Regions from separate parts of the Brevibacillus nigriterrae genome, predicted to be linked through region 3. Evidence: riboswitches for the same ligand, from Rfam matches in the RefSeq annotation. Region 3 holds a riboswitch; each other region holds the start of a gene.
What was found. Region 3 has a riboswitch for lysine ahead of ACPW7N_RS20035 (transporter substrate-binding domain-containing protein). Riboswitches for the same ligand answer to the same signal wherever they lie in the genome.

Region 1: linked by a shared signal. The riboswitch ahead of dapD (2,3,4,5-tetrahydropyridine-2,6-dicarboxylate N-acetyltransferase) and the one ahead of ACPW7N_RS20035 (transporter substrate-binding domain-containing protein) in region 3 are both predicted to bind lysine.
Region 2: linked by a shared signal. The riboswitch ahead of ACPW7N_RS13040 (aspartate kinase) and the one ahead of ACPW7N_RS20035 (transporter substrate-binding domain-containing protein) in region 3 are both predicted to bind lysine.
Region 4: linked by a shared signal. The riboswitch ahead of ACPW7N_RS00565 (amino acid permease) and the one ahead of ACPW7N_RS20035 (transporter substrate-binding domain-containing protein) in region 3 are both predicted to bind lysine.

What each region holds. Positions count from the first base shown of each region.
Region 1 covers NZ_JBNCMT010000009.1:29,502-34,210, forward strand. Annotated here, with positions in the region: gene ACPW7N_RS08695 (diguanylate cyclase domain-containing protein) at 1-1,102, shown strand, start outside; gene ACPW7N_RS08700 (DUF2804 domain-containing protein) at 1,168-2,175, shown strand; lysine riboswitch at 2,249-2,434, shown strand; gene dapD (2,3,4,5-tetrahydropyridine-2,6-dicarboxylate N-acetyltransferase) at 2,564-3,274, shown strand; gene ACPW7N_RS08710 (aspartate aminotransferase family protein) at 3,342-4,523, shown strand; gene ACPW7N_RS08715 (N-acetyldiaminopimelate deacetylase) at 4,523-4,709, shown strand, end outside.
Region 2 covers NZ_JBNCMT010000015.1:110,369-115,077, reverse strand. Annotated here, with positions in the region: gene metX (homoserine O-acetyltransferase MetX) at 1-61, opposite strand, end outside; SAM riboswitch class I at 246-357, opposite strand; gene ACPW7N_RS13040 (aspartate kinase) at 424-1,665, opposite strand; lysine riboswitch at 1,888-2,076, opposite strand; gene uvrC (excinuclease ABC subunit UvrC) at 2,146-3,966, opposite strand; gene ACPW7N_RS13030 (hypothetical protein) at 4,105-4,557, shown strand; gene trxA (thioredoxin) at 4,609-4,709, opposite strand, start outside.
Region 3 covers NZ_JBNCMT010000030.1:62,542-67,250, reverse strand. Annotated here, with positions in the region: gene ACPW7N_RS20045 (SDR family NAD(P)-dependent oxidoreductase) at 18-758, opposite strand; gene ACPW7N_RS20040 (LysR family transcriptional regulator) at 878-1,792, shown strand; lysine riboswitch at 1,829-2,012, shown strand; gene ACPW7N_RS20035 (transporter substrate-binding domain-containing protein) at 2,127-2,966, shown strand; gene ACPW7N_RS20030 (amino acid ABC transporter permease) at 3,094-3,834, shown strand; gene ACPW7N_RS20025 (amino acid ABC transporter ATP-binding protein) at 3,855-4,595, shown strand; gene ACPW7N_RS20020 (stalk domain-containing protein) at 4,705-4,709, opposite strand, start outside.
Region 4 covers NZ_JBNCMT010000001.1:99,102-103,810, reverse strand. Annotated here, with positions in the region: gene ACPW7N_RS00580 (VOC family protein) at 1-80, opposite strand, end outside; gene ACPW7N_RS00575 (hypothetical protein) at 270-539, shown strand; gene ACPW7N_RS00570 (PepSY domain-containing protein) at 550-1,059, opposite strand; gene ACPW7N_RS00565 (amino acid permease) at 1,207-2,631, opposite strand; lysine riboswitch at 2,743-2,929, opposite strand; gene ACPW7N_RS00560 (hypothetical protein) at 3,099-3,293, shown strand; gene ACPW7N_RS00555 (alpha/beta hydrolase) at 3,314-4,036, opposite strand; gene pdhA (pyruvate dehydrogenase (acetyl-transferring) E1 component subunit alpha) at 4,260-4,709, shown strand, end outside.

The DNA.
Region 1 (4,709 bases), on a different contig from region 3:
TATCATCATTATTGTTGCAGACAAGTTAAACAAACCGTTGCAAATGCTGGTGGATGGTGTCCAAAATATTCGTCGCGGCACTTACCACTATCGGATCGAGGATACAGAATTCACGACTACTGCTGTGGAATTTCGTGAATTATGCAAAGCTTTCAATGAAATGTCTGCTACGATTGACTCCAATATCAAACTACTTGCAGAGAATGAAGCCCAGTATCGATTAATTGCCGAGAACATGACTGATTTCGTAACTGTACTTGCCCCAAACGATGTTGTATTGTACGCTTCTCCTTCGCATCAGTTAGTCCTGGAGAGGCATCTCTATATCGGAAACACACCTTATCAGTATATTCATCCGGAAGATTTGTCAAAAACAGTGGAAGCAATGAATCGTTTGAAACAGGACAAACAGCCCATTACGGTTGAGCTTCGCTGGAAACATAAAAACGGGAACTGGATTACACTAGATATTCGCTGCCAACCTGTAGTGAATAAACAGGGCGAACACATCCAGACAGTAGTCGTTTCAAGGGATATTACCGAGCGCAAACTAGTTGAAGACAAGTTAAGTGAAGCACATGAGCGATTCAAGCGTCTCTCAACGATAGATGGCCTGACGCAAATTGCCAATCGTCGAATTTTTGATGAGACATTCGAACGAGAATTACATCGGACAATGGCTGAATCGAAACCATTTACATTAATCATGTTTGATATTGATTGCTTTAAGGCGTACAACGATACGTACGGGCATCAAGGGGGAGATGTTTGCCTCAAAGAAATTTCCCAGGCGATTAATCAATTGATTACGAATGATCGGCATCTGTTTGCTCGGTACGGTGGTGAAGAATTTGCTATCATTTTGCCAGAGGAATCCGAAACGGAAGCTGTCCAAATCGGAGAAACAATTAGAAGAACGGTCGAAGATCTCCAGATCCCTCATGCTAGCTCAATTGTTAGCAGAGTAGTTACTGTCAGTGTCGGGCTGGTCAGTCTTGTGCCTCGTATTGATCAAACAAGAGATGAAATTCTTCATTTTGCTGACAAAGCCTTATATAATGCCAAGGATAACGGTCGCAATTGCTTAATTGCCTATACATAACTCGGCCTCCCGCGAGGCTGAGTTTTTTTTACAAGCATAACATGTGAAAAGGGGGAACGTTGCTCATGGAATTGACGGAATCTGTATACCTGTGTGAAAAGTCAGGTCAATTGAATAAAAATAGCATTGGCTGGTCACGTACACCAAAGCATATTTGCAATTTGAAAGGCAGTTGGCTACGCAAGAAAAAGTGGAATCATTGGTTAATCACATCAGATGTCTTTTTATTTAATGTCACGCTGATTCATCTGGATTACATCGGAATCGCCTTTACGTACGTGTATGATTACGAGCGACAGCAGTTCTGGGAAGAACAGTTGTCTATTCCGTTCGGGATCGGATGTGAGTTGCCTCCATGTGCAGATGATGACTTCACCTTTTCACACCCTCGTCTGTCGTTTTCGAGCAAACAGGATGTTTCCCGAAAAGCAAGAAATCTGGTTGTTAACTCTTTCGGCCGTGATCCGTGGATAAGCGCTCAATTCGTTATTCAACAACCGGATGCATATGAATCACTCAACGTGGTCATTCCCTGGGATCAGCAGCGCTTTCACTTTACTTCCAAGCAGAATTGTCTTCCGGTACAAGGACTTGTACGGATTGGGGATCGAGAATTCCACTGTAAGGAAGGGGTAAGCTTTGCTGCTCTAGATGTGGGGAGAGGAATATGGCCGTACCGCAGTTTTTGGAACTGGGCAACCTGCTCGGGCGAGGTTGACCAAAAAGCATTCGGCTTTAATTTGGGAGCCGGCTGGACAGATGGAACGGGAGTCAACGAAAATGCTTTGTTCCTTGATAACCGTGTCTATAAGTTGGAGGAAGATGTAGTTTTTACATATGATCGAACGAACTTGTTACAACCTTGGCAGATCCTGTCCCAATTATCATCGGATGTGCAAATTGCATTTACCCCGTTTGATCGAAGAATCGTTCGAAACCAAGCAGGAATTTTATCTTCTACGCTGCAACAGGTATTCGGCCACTTCAGCGGCACAGTCCGTACACAGGATGGGGAGCGCATTTCTTTTGATCGGTTGATCGGCTGTGTAGAAGAACATCAGGCAAAGTGGTAAAAAACGGTTTCGTAATTCTTGGTTGTCTGATTCAGATTATTTTGGTAGAGTAATAACAATTGAAATCACAAATGTGATAAATAGAGGTGCGCAACGAAAGAGTATATCTTCTTGGATAAGGAGTAGGGGCTCCAATGGGAAGAGGGAAAGGTCAATGCGCCGAAGTTTGTGCCATCCCCCAGGGCATAAACTGGGGTGTCTGTGAATAACAGCCACCTTGTCACAGAAGAGTTTTTCTCTGTGGAGCGCTATTTATGAATTGCAAGGGAACCATATGCAATGAGTAGATATGCTGCTCATTGCATTTTTTCGGTTTAAGCCCCGAACCATCGTGGAGCATCAGGCTCTGTTCGGTGAATCAATCAAAATATTGTGGAGGATGAGAGAAATGAACATGATGGATGCGAATGAAATTATCAGCTTTATTCAAAAAAGTGTAAAGAAAACCCCGGTAAAAGTACATATCAAGGGTCAACTGGAAGGAATCCAGTTTGGTGAGAATACCAAAACATTTATTACAGGCAATGTAGGCGTGCTGTTCGGCGAGTGGAGTGAAATCTCGCCGGTTCTAGAGCAAAACAAAGACCGCATCGAAGATTTTGTCGTAGAAAGCGACCGCCGCAACTCAGCAATTCCTATGCTCGATACGAAGCACATTCAGGCGCGCATTGAGCCAGGTGCCATCATTCGTGACCAAGTATCCATCGGGAATAACGCAGTTATTATGATGGGTGCGGTAATCAACATCGGCGCTGTCATTGGTGAAGGCACGATGATTGACATGAACGTTGTTGTTGGCGGACGTGGAACCATCGGCAAGAACTGCCATATCGGAGCAGGCGCTGTTGTTGCAGGTGTAATCGAACCACCATCTGCAACTCCGGTAATTATCGAAGACGACGTAGTTGTAGGTGCAAATGCGGTTATTCTCGAAGGCTGCCGTGTCGGTCAAGGTTCTGTTGTGGCAGCAGGTGCGGTTGTTATTGATGATGTACCGCCAAATGTTGTCGTTGCAGGTACACCAGCTCGCATCATTAAGCAAATCGATGACAAAACCAAATCCAAAACCGAAATCAAGCAAGAGCTTCGTCAGCTGTAAGATTGGGTCCCCGGTTAAAGGAGTGAATCCCTTGGAAGATTGGCGTTCATTAGATGAAACATATATCATGTCTACCTATAAGCGATTACCGATTGCCATTGCCAAAGGAGAAGGCAATTACTTGTATGATGCGGAGGGAAAATCCTACCTCGATTTGTTCACAGGACTGGCCGTTAACATTTTGGGACATTCACACCCGGAAGTGATGAAAGCCTTGCGTGAACAAGGTGAGAAGTTTTTGCATATCTCCAACTATTTTTTGAACCCTCCTGCCATTCAACTGGCGAAGCGGTTAATTGATCATACTATCCCGGGTAAAGTATTCTTCGGAAACTCAGGAGCAGAAGCGACAGAAGCTGCGATAAAACTGATTCATAAATGGACGCTGGCCCAAGGAAATGAGAAAAGCGGCATTGTCGTTCTGAAAAACAGCTTCCACGGCAGAACATTGGGGGCTCTTCGACTGACAAGGCAAGCACATGTGTATCAGGATTTCCCACAGCCAACCTTCCCTGTGTATGAAATCGAAGCGGGGAGTATCGAAGCGTTGCGGACGCTGTGTCAGACCGAGAAGCCGGCAGCCATTCTCATGGAACCTGTGCTGGGATCTGGTGGGGTCATTCCACTATCAGATGAGTACCTGCAGCAGGTAGAAGCAGTAGCAAAAGAGCACGGTATTCTTTTCTGTATCGATGAGATTCAAACAGGGATTGGTCGCACAGGAAAGCTGTTTTGCTATCAGCATGCGGGAATTACTCCAGATGTCATTTTGTTCGCAAAAGGTGTCGGTGGTGGGCTGCCGCTCGGTGGAATTATCGTTGGAAGCAAGTTGACGCATCTGTTCCAGCCAGGAGATCACGGGACAACATTTGCTCCGTCTCCGTTAAGTGCGGCTTTGGGCAATGCGGTTTTGGATGTGCTTGAACAGGATTTATTCCTTTTTGAGGCGAATGCGGTCGCAAAGTATTTGTGGGATCAATTGACCGAACTGTCCGCTCAATACCCAAGTCTTTTTTCAGCGCTGAGGGGAAGAGGGATGATGTTGGGGCTGCCAACCAATCTTGCTGCAGAAGAAGTAAGCGCCATTCAACAACACCTCCTGCGAAAGGGGATTTTGGTGGATGTAACACAGAGAACCATTATCCGCTTGCTGCCACCATTGACACTTACCAAAGATCAGGTTGACCTTTTGGTTGGGCAATTGACGGAAGCAATCGAGCAGGTTGTCATTAAGAAAGGAGCAGTCTGATGAGTACGACAGTACATCCTTTCGTTTCGATCCGACGTGAGCTCCATCAAATTCCTGAGCCGGGTTTTCAGGAATTCAAGACACAACAATACCTCTTGAACTACATCAAAAGCTTGCCGCATGACCGCATGGAGGTTGCCACCTGGCGAACCGGGATCCTTGTTCTGGTGAAAGGGAAGAATCCTT
Region 2 (4,709 bases), on a different contig from region 3:
CTACCTGTTTGAGCACTTCTCCCGATTCCAACTGCAAGTCACCAATTCCTATTTTTTGCAAAGTTATCCCCCCTGACCCGGATGGTACGATTCACACCAAAACGGTATTGACCGTTTTGGTGCCCGCAAGCGGTCGTATCCACTTTTATGATAAACGTCGAGACGTTTTTCACATCCGAAAAAATAAAAAACCCCTCTTCTGCGAAGAGAAGAGGGGGTGTATGTTCCGGTTGGCCAGATACCCGCTCTTATCTTCCAAACGCCATGAATCATGCGCCTGCTGGATTTAGCACCTCTCCGCCGAAGCGGGGTTGCCGGGTTTCATCGGGCCAGTCCCTCCACCACTCTTGATAAGAGTTTTTCAATTGTTTTCATCATACGATTGGGAGGGCTTACCTGTCAATGTAGAAAATAGAGCGGATGTTATACGCCGTGTACTACTGCCTGCTCTGCCACATCCAACCCGAAAGCCGTATGCAGGGTTGTAACAGCAAGGTTGGTATAGGCTGCTGGAATTACACACGAAATTTTGATATCGGAAGTAGAAACCATTTTAATGGAAATTTGTTGTTCGGCCAGTTGACGGAACATCTCGGCAGCAACCCCTGGATTGGTCACCATGCCCGCTCCAACGATCGAAACCTTTGTCAGTTCTTCCTCGTGATCTACACTCTCAAAACCCAGTTCGGTGCGGTTTTGTTCCAACACTTGCAATGTTTTCGCCAGGTCCCCGGAGGCAACTGTAAAGGAAATGTTCGTTACCTTTGCTTCATAGGAGCTTTGGATAATAATATCGACGTTTACCTGTGCAGACGCAAGCGTATTGAACAGCCGGGAAAGTGTGCCTACTTGTGCTGGCATTCCTACCACGGTAATTTTTGCTACATCCTCATCATGTGCTACCCCGCTGATTACTCTTCCTGTTTCCATTGAAGACCCCTCCTCCACATACGTTCCATCTTCTTTTGTAAAGCTTGAGCGAACCACTAGACACACGCTGTACTTCTTGGCAGTCTCCACTGAACGAGGGTGCAGTACCCCTGCCCCAAGATTCGCAAGCTCGAGCATTTCGTCGTAAGAAATCCGGTCCAGTTTTTGCGCAGAAGGCACAACCCGTGGATCAGCGGTAAATACACCTGATACATCCGTAAAGATTTCACATTTATCTGCCTCAAGACTTGCGGCAAGCGCCACTGCGGTCGTATCGGAACCTCCACGACCAAGTGTTGTAATTTCACCATCTGGAGTGAACCCCTGGAATCCGGCAACGATGATGATTTTGCCTTCAGCCAATTCTTTTTTGAGACGTGTATGCTCGATATCCTGAATTCTTGCTCTCGAATGGTAGCTTTCCGTGGTGATTCCTGCTTGCCAGCCCGTGAGCGATACAGCCTCATAGCCCTTAGTTTGTAGTGTCATGGCAAGTAGCGCAATCGATACCTGTTCACCTGTTGAGAGCAGCATATCCATTTCACGCTCAGAAGGCTGCGCAGTAATTTGTTTGGCCATATCAACCAGTACATCCGTTGATTTGCCCATGGCGGAAACGACAACTACCACATCGTTTCCTTGTTCTTTGGTCTCTATGATTCGGTCAGCGACACGCTGCATTCTCTCGATTGTACCTACTGAAGTACCGCCGTATTTCTGAACGATTAATCCCACCTGGTTCCTCTCCCTTATCGTTATCGTTAACCACCCAACTCTGGGGGTCCCCGTACGTTTTAGTAACTCCTAGTAAAGTGTGCAAATCATCATGTATTTATAGCAAAAAAGGCAACGACGAGGATTGACCTGTCGCTGCCCTGATCTTGGACATACCAGTTCCTCCTTCCCTTGGACACGTCGGAGAAAGACTACGTCGAATAAACGCAGTTCTTTCATCCTCGGTGAGATAGCTCTCCATCGCAATATTGGATGTATATGGCGATGACAGTCCTGTGCTTGTTCAACACAGACCCAGCACAGCAGACTTCGGGTAGTCTGTTGCACTTCGGCGAATTCCCCTTTCCCTTGCCCTTCACAGATGCCCGCATCTCGGGGGGTACTCTTGGTTTTCGCGCCTCTACCTCACTCCAATAAAGGGAAGTGAGGTTTCATATTCAATTAGAACGGATTATAGCATGTGATGGCTTGGAAGTTCAATTACTTTTCGCTTTCCAACTTGCGAAGGGTTGAAATGATTTCACGAGCCAGCTTATCGCCGATGCCGAGCTGACGGAAATCTTCCACGCTCGCTTCCCGCATTTTGGCAAACGACCCAAAGTGTTTGAACAGCATTTTGCGCCGCTTTTCACCGATGCCGGGAATATCGTCCAACTGGGAACTAAGCATTGTCTTCCCTCTAGACTGGCGGTGAAACGTAATGGCAAAGCGGTGCACCTCGTCCTGAATCCGTTGCAGGAGATAGAACTCATAGCTGTCTCGCTTCAGCTCGACTGGCTCGGGAGGATCACCAAACAGCAGTTGTGCCGTTTTATGCTTGTCGTCCTTGGCTAATCCACACACGGGAATAAATAACCCCAGCTCATTTTCCAAAATATCCATGGCAGCAGAGATTTGCCCCTTTCCTCCGTCGATGACAACCAGATCGGGGAGCGGTTGATTTTCTTTTAGCAATCTCGTATACCGCCTGCGGATCACTTCACGCATGGAGCCGTAATCATCAGGGCCATCCACGCTTTTGATCTTGAACTTGCGGTACTCCTTCTTATCAGGTTTCCCATCAGTGAATACTACCATGGCGGATACTGGCTCTGTCCCTTGAATGTTGGAGTTATCGAAAGCTTCAATTCGATGCGGCACACCGATTCCCAATGCATGCCCCAGATTGTGAACAGCCTGAATGGTCCGAGCTTCATCTTTGGACATCAGGGCGAATTTCTCTTGCAAGGCGATACGGGCGTTTTCGATTGCCATCAAGACGAGTTCATGTTTTTTGCCTCGTTTCGGAGTTGCCACCTTCACATGCAGCCATTCCGAGAGAAGCTCCGGCTCACTTTGTTCCGGAAGCAATATTTCTTTCGGCAGTGCCTGCTGTTTTTCGTAATAAAACTGGGCAGCGAACGACATGAAGTCCTCGGTCTCATCTCCGTAATACGGAAACATCGACGTCTCTCGTTGGATCATTTTGCCTTTGCGCATATAGAAAACCTGTATACACATCCAGCCCTTTTCCACCGCAAACCCGATAATGTCCCGATCAACGGTATCCGTGAAGGTTACCTTCTGCTTCTCCATAACGGCTTCGATGTTGCGAATCTGGTCACGTAGCTCCTTGGCCCGTTCAAACTCCATCTCTTCTGCGGCCTGCATCATTTTCTCTGTCAGTTGCGTCTTCATCGCTTCGTGCCCGCCGTCAAGAAACTTGCAGATCCCATCAACGATACGCTCGTTTTCTTGGCTTTCCACTTCATAGACGCAAGGTGCCAGACATTGATTAAGATGGTAGTACAGGCAAACCTGCTTCGGCATGGTCTGGCATTTGCGCAGCGGATAGAGACGATCCAGGAGCTTCTTCACCTCTTGGGCTGCCCCCGCATTGGCATACGGCCCAAAATACTTCGCCTTGTCCTTGAGAACCTTGCGAGTAATTTCCAGCCGAGGGTGGGTCTCATTGGTGATTTTGATATATGGGTACGTTTTGTCATCCTTTAGCAGGATATTGTATCTGGGATTGTATTGCTTGATCAGATTGCATTCCAGAATCAAGGCTTCAATCGCAGATGATACAACGATATATTCAAAGTCGGTTATCTCGCTAACCAACAATTGTGTCTTACCGTCATGACTTCCAGTGAAATAGGATCTCACCCGGTTTTTGAGTACTTTGGCTTTACCGACGTAGATGATTTCACCCGTCGCATTTTTCATGAGATAACAGCCAGGTTTGTCCGGGAGAACAGCCAGTTTATCTTTAATTGTCTTCACCCGTTGTCCTCCTCTCAACGATTTACAACCATACATATAGTAGCACAAATGTTCTTCTTCTAGAATACCCACGCAGAAAGAGGGACGAACTGAATCCAGATTTAAGAATATTCAATATATGGTAAAATATACAAAAAACGATACAAGGGAGGGCTTTTTATCAAACGGGCACTCATGCTTTTCTTGTTGCCACTTTTGATGATAATGGTTTATCCAACAACTGCATCAGCATGTATCTGCAAGACTCCAGAAAATCCCCTCAAAGAGTCAACTGCTGCGTTTTCTGGAACAGTTCTCGCTGTGAAAGATTGGAAACAACTGAGGAATCGCTATGAGGTTACGATTGAAGTGAATCAAGTATGGAAAGGCACTCTCGACAACGAAGTAACGGTGTGGACTGATGATTATTCTATGTATTGTGGTCAACGGTTTACGATTGGCTCAAGCTATATCATCTATGGAAGATATACAGGTCAAGAAGGAGCATACCAAACCAATAACTGCACAACTTTGGAAATGCCACAGGCACTCCTGCACTTAATTATCCTGAATAGTAAAACATGGGGAGCCCTTTTGCTCATGGCAATATCGGTCGCTTATTACGTAAAAATGACCTGGAAAAAATAATAAGCAGCATAGCCCGAAAGCTAGCTGCTTGTATGTAGAAATTTGATTATCTTACAGGTGTTTGTTCAACGTAGACATCAACGCTTCTTTTGGTTGGAAGCCCACGATTTTATCAACCGGCTGACCTTCTTTGAACACCAAAAGCGTAGGGA
Region 3 (4,709 bases):
ATGCCTCAAGATACTGTTCACAAAGTCTGACCACAGTCGACAGTAATGATTTGTCCAGTTATTGCTTCCTGCTCCAAGGTTGTGCAGATCATCGCTGCAATATCTTCGGGAGTGGCTATCCGCTGCAAAGGAAGATGAGGAGCGAGACGGTTCATTTGATCTTCCCTGCCTGCCCACCATCTTGTTGCCACAGCTCCGGGCACGATACAGTTTACTCTAATCTCAGGAGCAAGTGTGCGTGCCAAGGACTTGGTTAGCCCATGAACGGCTGCTTTGGACACGGCGTAAGGAAGCGAAGAGCCTAATCCGGTTTGTCCGGCTATACTCCCAAGATTGACAATCGCACCTTGCTGATTCTTTTTCATGTAGGGAGCAACCGCTCGTGTGCAATAAAACATGCCCTTTACATTCACATCGAACAATTCGTCCCATGTTTCCTCTGTTACTGCCTCCAGGTCATCCATCGGAATATGCCGGGTGATACTGGCATTATTCACGAGCAAATCGACCGTACCGAACTGCTGCACCACCGTTTGGACCATCAATCGGACTTCGTTGTCACGGGAAACATCCGCTTGTATCGCAAGGGCCCGTCCCCCCTCATCAGTGATCTGACGCACTGTTTGTTCTGCATCCGAATGGGAACGGGAATAGTTTACGATAACAGTAGCTCCCCGTTTTGCTAGTTCGAAACTGGTTGCTCTCCCAATTCCCGTACCGCCGCCCGTTACAATTGCCACCTTGTTTTGTAGCTTCATCATTACCACCCCTCGGTTGAGTTTGATGATGTCATTGTAATTCGCATTTTGCTATTTGTATAATTGAACTAATTGAATAGTTAGTTCAAAATTATTGAATTGTTGCAGGGGGACGGAACGTGGATCTTAAGACCTTAAAAACATTTCAAATGATCGTGAAATACGGGAGCTTTAACCGGGCAGCACAAGAAATGAACTATGTACAATCGACAGTCACAATGCAAATCCAGAAGCTTGAATCTGAATTGGGTGTTCAGTTGCTGGTACGTGGCAAAGAAATCAGCCTGACGGAAGCAGGTAGGCTGTTTTACGACCAGAGCTTACAAATCGTAAAGAATATGGAGCAACTTCAGACTAGCTTATTGGATTTGAAATCAGGTGAAGCTGGACATATTCGTATTGGGGTAACGGAGCCAACTGCCAGCTACCGTTTGCCTGGTATCCTGAGTAAGTTTATATCTATGTACCCGAATATCCGCATTTCCGTCGAAATCTCGAACACCCCGGTCCTTAGCAAGCGGATTATCAAAGGAGAAATCGATTTTGCACTTTCTACGGCACCTGGCTTGGGGTCTGATTTATATTTTGAGTCATTATTTCAGGAAGAGTTCATAGCATTACTGCCAGAGAATCATCCACTTGCCAAGAAAGAACTGATTGTACCGGAAGATTTACTGGGGTATCGTCTACTCGTCACATCAGTGACTTGTCCATATCGTAGGAAATTGGAGATGGTACTACAGGAAAAAGGGATTGTTACTCTCGATACGATGGAGATCGGGAGTATGACGGCATTGAAATATTTTGTAGAAAGCGGGTTAGGGATCGCACTTATCCCAAAAATTATGATGGAACCAGAAATGAAGGGGACAACGGTCAGGATAATCAGTGGAAGCCTCATACACATGACATTTGGGATCTTGTGCAAGGAATCGGACTACCCATTCCAACTGGCGAGTCAAAAGCTTTATAACTATCTAAAGAAGGAATTAGGAAGTAATGCCCAGGTTGACAGAATGTATCGAACATTGTAAACTCAAGAACGTAATTGAATAAGACCTCACTTACATCAGTGAGGTAGAGGCGCGATATTTAACAGTCTTTAGTGGAGTTCGAGAAAACGATGATACTAAAGAGAAGGAAATGTCGCCGAAGCTTGTAATATTTCTCCGTATTACTTGCTGGGTCTGCAGTTAAGAGCTGCAGGACTGTCTCAATAAATTACCCGATTTATTGAGTTGTGCTATCTCATTTGGGAAAAGAGAGGTATTTGGGCTACTATGTATTTTAGTGCGACCTGAGTCTATCTCAGGTCGCTTTTTGCTTTGTAAAAAAGCAACAACCAAAAAACAAAGGGAGAGAAAAAATATGAAAAAGTCACCAATGATTGCATTGTTTCTTTCAGCCATTATGCTCTTAGCAGGATGTGGGACAAGTGGTGCTCCTGCATCTACACCTGCACCTGCAGAGGAAGGTAAAACATTCAAGGTAGGTATGGAAGCGGGTTATGCCCCATTTAACTGGACGCAAATGGATGATTCCAATGGTGCCGTTAAAATCGAAGGCAATGCAGAATATGCTGGTGGGTATGATGTAGAAATCGCTAAAAAGATTGCTACTGCTCTTGGTAAAGAATTAGTGATTGTGAAAACGGAATGGGACGGCCTAGTACCAGCATTAACTTCAGGCAAAATCGATGCGATTATCGCAGGGATGTCTCCAACCGCAGAACGTAAACAAACGATCGATTTCTCAGACAACTACTATAAATCCAATCTCGTGATGGTTGTGAAAAAAGGCGGAAAGTATGAAGGGGCTACTTCCATCCAGGACTTCAACGGAGCAAAAGTAACAGCTCAATTAAACACTTTCCACTACTCCGTCATCAGTCAAATTCAAGGGGTAGCTCAGCAGCCTGCGATGGACAACTTCCCAGCGATGAGAGTGGCGCTTGAGTCAGGGATGATTGATGGATACGTTTCTGAGCGTCCGGAAGCAGTCAGTGCATCCGCAGCAAACCCGAACTTTGCAATGGTAGAATTCAAAGAAGGCTTCACAACCTCTGAAGATGATACAGCAATCGCTGTGGGTATTGCCAAAGGCAGTGAATTAACGAAGAAAATCAATGAAGTGCTAGCAGGTATCTCAGAACAAGATCGTACAAGCTTAATGGATACTGCTATTAAAAATCAACCAGCAGCAAAATAATGCTTTGTAGTGAAACCGGCTGCACCATCATGCAGTCGGTTTTATGCTGATTGGCTGATGATGGACTCGACAACACCTTCGGAAAGGCTTCAAGCGAAGTGTTTCTGAATGAAATTGGAGGTAAAAGATGAGCTTTGAGTGGATTGTAAAAATCATAGCTGAAAATTGGCCCATGTTCCTTCGTGGAGCCGGGATGACATTACTAATTGCTCTGATCGGAACGGTATTGGGGGCAATCATTGGTTTACTGGTAGGGATTATCCGTACGATTCCTGCTCCTGAACGAGGGGCGAAAAAAGGTATTCTCAAAGTGGTGAATGCCATTCTCACAATTTATATTGAATTCTTCCGGGGAACCCCGATGATTGTGCAGGCGATGGTCATTTATTATGGTTCTGCCCTGGCCTTTGGGATTGATATGGACCGAATTGCTGCAGCAATCATTGTCGTAGCGATTAACACTGGAGCGTACATGGCAGAAATCGTTCGTGGGGGGATTGTATCCATCGATAAAGGGCAATTTGAAGCGGCCCATGCAATCGGGATGAATCACGTTCAAACGATGGTGAATGTCGTATTGCCACAAGTGGTTCGAAATATTTTGCCAGCAACAGGTAATCAATTTGTCATTAATATCAAGGATACTTCCGTATTAAACGTCATTTCCGTAACCGAATTGTATTTCACAACGAAATCCATTGCGGGGAATAACTTCCGATATTTCGAATCGTTTTTCGTTGCGTGTGTTGTTTATTTCATGATGACCCTGCTTGTCACTTGGGTTTTGCGTTATTTCGAGAGAAAGCTAGACGGCCCTGACAGTTACACGATGATCGATCATCACGTGCAGGTAGAAAGTACGAAATAATCGGAGAAGGAGGAGAGCATATGGAAAAAATCATTGATATTCAACACTTAAATAAATCCTATGGATCACATGAAGTATTAAAAGACATCGATTTTTCGGTGAACAAAGGAGAAGTCGTCACGATCATCGGTTCCTCTGGATCAGGTAAGTCTACCCTTCTTCGTTGTATTAATTTATTGGAAAAACCAAGTGGCGGCCAAATTATCTATAAGGGAGAAAATATTTTAGACGACAAGCACGATATTTTCTTGTACCGTAGACATCTAGGCATGGTCTTTCAGCAATTTAACCTGTTTAATAACCACGATGTGTTAAGTAATTGTGTAGTCGGGCAAGTAAAAGTGCTAAAGCGTTCGAAGGAAGAAGCTGAAAAAGTAGCTTTGAAGTATTTGCGGGTCGTTGGGATGGATAAATACGTCAATGCGAAACCAAGACAATTGTCGGGCGGTCAAAAACAGCGTGTAGCGATTGCAAGAGCACTCTCCATGGAACCTGATGTGATGCTGTTTGATGAGCCTACATCAGCCCTTGATCCGGAAATGGTGGGAGAGGTTCTGAAAGTAATGAAGGAACTCGCTGAATCAGGTCTGACGATGTTGATCGTGACGCATGAAATGGAATTTGCGAAAGAAGTATCTGACCGAGTGGTATTTATGGACAAAGGCATTATTGCGGAAGAAGGAAGTCCCGAGCAAATTTTCAATCATCCAACACAAGAACGTACAAGGGAATTCTTAAAACGAACGTTAAGAAGCTCGTGAATGGATGTTAGCTGTTAAAAAGAAGCACCCCTTATAGTGGGACATCTTGGAGGTTTCCCAATGTCTCCTGTAAGGGGTGTGTTTTATTGTATGGATAGGTAGTTTAGCTTTAGA
Region 4 (4,709 bases), on a different contig from region 3:
TTCAGCAGCTCTTTGTAAAAATCAAGATTCGAATTCACATCGGATACGTAGACCCGTGGAACAACGGCTAACACTTTCATGAAATCACCTTTTTACATGTAGTAGTGTTGTGGTGCATTCACTTAGGTGTAACTTTCATCACAACAGTTTCATGATAGTCTAATTTGCTTGGCAAAACCATAGCAAACCTGTGACAAGTAGGCGAAAATGCTGTAATTATGCTACATTTATAAGAAAGAAAAACTATCTATAAAGTGGGAGACGGATAAATGGGACGTTTTGAAACATTGATCGCCTATATGGATCGATTGATTGACTTGAAAAAACTGAATGTAGATGTCGATCGTGATATAAAAGATTGTAATGAAGCAATCAAACAGGAGATTGGGATCATGATGGGAAGAAAAGAGGGCCATTCTTCATCGACAGGCTCCCCTTTTGGCAATAAACAAGATGAAACTGGCTTTAATCCATTTATTAAACGGAAACAACAGGATGCCTTTGCAGGGAAGAAGTTTAATCCGTTTTTTGAAGAATAGGGCTAGTTCCTTATGAATCGGAAGCTACATTCAGTTTCCGTTTTTTTCTTTTGGGCAAGAAGTACACCCAACCGGTTACTGTTAAAATTACAACCAGGATTGAAATAACTTCTAATAAAGTTACATAGTTGATATCTTCCCATTCACCAACGTGCAGTCCGTAAAATAAGTCTAGAATCGGGTCTTGTTTTAGTGCTGTTATCTGTCCGTTTTTATCAACCGTAATACGCAAGATGGGGTCCCGTTTGACATAAACTTTAAAGTTTTCTCCTGACTTTGTAATGGAGCGAATTTCTTCCCATTTATATTCTCCTGTTTTGATAAGTGCATCACCAACATAAGAGATCGTGTAGTCTGAGGAGGTAGCTGGAAGAGCGATGGATGTGGTTTTCAAATCATTGGCTTTTTCTTGATACCAAGGTACGTTGAAAAGCAAAAATCCTGTAATCACCCACATCATTAAAAACAGGCTGACAATCAAGCCGATATAGCGGTGTAAATTTCTGTTTAGTTTATTCATTACTGCACCTCTTTGCTGTTCTATCATTATCTTGAAAACAGATTCTACTATAACGTGATAGGCTCACAAATGATATAGCCCGTGAGAGCCATATAAAAAATGCCACCGAAAGATAACCTTCGATGGCATTTGTTTATATGGCTTCCATTATTCAATGACAACATTAGCTGGTTGTTCGATCTTCTTTGTCGACCCGCTCATCAGTGGATACAGAATAAATCCGAGTAAGAACAGTCCGATTCCCAAACCAAATGTTTTGAGGTCTGCCGTTCCGCTCTTGATTACCCATGCAGAGTAGGCAACAGCAAGGAAAGCGATGATACCATCCTTTACACGGGAGCCTGGCTCTTGATTGTAGGTTTGTCCCGTAATGACCAGCTTCAATTGATAGATAGCTGATACGAGGTAAGGAATGAGATAGGCAAGTGTCGCTACCACTGTCACGAATGCGAATGCTTCGGCAATTGTACCAGAAATCGTAGAGAAGACAAATAGCTGAGAAAATACATTGGTTACAATAAGGGAAGCGGAAGGGCTTCCGTGCTTATTTGATTTCATAAACAAACGTGGAAAAATCCCGGATTGTGCCGCTTGATACGGAATCTCTGCACTTAAAAGAATCCAGCCTACAGAGGTTCCCAATAGAGATGCCACTGCAAGTAACGCCATCAACGTACCGCCAGAGCTTCCGATTACAGCAGTTAATGCATCAACGAGCGGTTTGTCAGAGGCTTTCAGTGCTTCTTGTGGCAAAACGCCCATAGTAAGCAACGTAATTCCAATATAGATGGCCAAAGCGATCCCAAGGCCTGTGACGGTTGCCCGTTTTACATCACGTTGTGAACGAGCACGCCCGGAGAAAATAACCGCCGATTCGATCCCGACGAACGCCCAGAGAGTAGCGAGCGCAGCCAAGTTGATTTGACTGCCCAGTCCATGGACAACTCCATCTTCATCGGTTACAGGCAGATAGAATTCGCTCAGGTTGGCTGCATTAAACGCGTAAAGCGATGCAACGATGAATAATCCAAAGCCGAGTACCTTTGTCGCAGTAGCGAAGAAGTTTAATTTACCTGCACCATTTAAACCACGGAGTAAAATCGCATTAATTCCCCAAAGCAGGGCACTGCATACAAGGAACGAAGTTAGTTTTCCCATTTCAACAGCAAAAGAGCCAATGGTGAAAAGCACACGCTCATCTTTCATAATAGGAAAGAACGTAGAGAGATACCCTGCGAAAGTCGTGATAATCGCTACGTTACCGGAAGCGTTGGCAATCCAACACCCCCAAGCCATACTGAAACCTGCCATATTGCCTGCTCGGCGTGATGTGAACAAGGCACGTGCATAGCTTTGTGGTCCGGCTGTCAGCTCAGGGCGACGTACAGACAAGTTACCAAATACAAGTGCAATCATGAGAACACCTAAGCCGGTTAGCAACCAGGCAAGCGTAACACCCAGTGGACTTGCAGTATTGGCAAGTGAGCTTGGCAGCATGAAAATACCTGAGCCCACCATATTTCCAACAACGAATGCAGTCAGGAGCCAGAAACCCCATTTTTTTGTAGCCATAATACTTCCTCCTGATAAAGTGATAAAGAGAAAAAGGAAATAAAAAAGTGCCGGGAATCGAGAATCGAGTCCACAGCACTTTTGCTATGCAAACCCGCATCCGTTCTCAACGTAAAAGATAGTACTCCACAAGGACGTATTCCTTGTGACAGTCCCACGTCTGTTCGACGTGGTCCCAGCAGGCTGTGTGAAATGGGCAACAGCAAGCTTCGGCGACTTTCCCTTTCAACAGATCTTCATCGGCTCCATCCAAGCCTCCGATCAGCTACTAATAATTGTCGCAACCTCTACCTCATCGTGAGAACACAGATGAGGATTTTTTTATATATAAACTTTTTATACCGTTGCTCAGTATAGCAAGTCCATGAAACAATCGTCAAATGGAATTTTTGTTACACAGAGTAATTCTTTGAATGGATTGGGATACTATGCTTACCAATCATTATGCAAAGAGAGGTATTTACTCCATGATTTCAGCGAAACAAAGGGAATTGTTAAACAAACAAATGAAGCTGGAAGAAAGCAAGATTGTCAACATTGTGTTAAAGGATGACACACAAGTTGCAGGCGAAATTGATCAAACGACCAGTCAGGGTATCCATTTGACTGATGGCAGGAAGTATAGCTATGAAGATATACAAGAAATTAATGGTTTATTATAAAACTTCTTTACCTTCTCTTGTCAGGCAAAAAAATAGCGAATGGCATCAGGTAACTGATTTTGCCACAATCCCCATACGTGTCGTCCCGGTTGTTCGGAATAGTGCAAGTGCGCCTGTTTTTCTTCTAGAAGAAGCTTGGCCCGACGATTCCAATCGACGAAATCGAAGGTACCGATATTGGTTTCGACTTCGGTTTCTTCCGTCCCAACAACCATCCATAACTTGAGCCAGGAAAGGTTATCTGTCTCTTGGATGCGATCCAGTGTCGGTTGAAAGAAAGCGCCAGAAAGGGAAATCATTCGCTGGAATACCTCGGGATGATCCAAAGCAAGATGTAAGGATACAGTCCCGCCAAGAGAATCTCCTGCGATGACTCGGGATGAGATATCTTTGCGTACTGGGTAGCGGTCCTCTATGTAGGGTAGCAATTCTTCGACAAAAAAGCGCTTGTACATATCATTGCGTGAACCGGTAGGGGAGTATTCGCTGGTTCTTTTACTTCGCTCAACGGAGACTCCCACGATGATCATGGGTTCGATGTCATCCTCGAGAATCAGTTGATTGGCAATCGTGGCAATTCGGCCCATCGTGAAAAATTCGTTGCCATCCTGACAATAAATCACTGGATAAGAGAGAAGCTCATTATACCCGGGAGGCAAATATACCTTGCAGGAGCGGGTAATTCCCAATCGTTCACTATTGACTTCTTCTTTGACAATGGTGCGGTTTACATAGCTTGTCATTCATTATTCCTCCTATGTTTAACACTATAAACAATATAAAAAATAAAAAAAGAGTAAAAAAGTTATTGAAATTTATTGATACAGATTTTATCATGAATAGTAACAGGAACGAAATAAGCTTGAATAAAGCTGATTTAATACAGATACACAGATGGTTTGTGCAACTATAACAGTTCGTTTCTAGGTACACAATTCTTGTTAATCCTACGAAGAGGTGATTTCATTGAGTATTTCTACTGCTGAGAAGCTTCGTGATTCTGCTCCACTCCAAATACTTGCACCAGACGGCACTGTAGTCAATCCAGGAATGATGCCGAAAATTACTGATGAAGAACTGAAAGAATTGATGCGTAAAATGGTTTTCACCCGTGTGTGGGACCAACGTGCGATTAGCTTGAACCGTCAAGGACGTCTCGGTTTCTACGCTCCCGTAGCAGGTCAGGAAGCAGCGATGATCGGTTCCCAGTCTGCTCTTGCCAAAGAAGACTTTATTCTTCCTAGCTATCGTGACATTCCACAAATCGTTTGGCATGGATTGCCACTTTATCAAGCTTTTCTCTACTCCCGTGGACATATTCATGGCGGACAAATTCCGGATGATGTGAACGTATTAATGCCGCAAATCATCATCGCAGCGCAATGTACACAAGCGACAGGTGTTGCGATGGGTTAC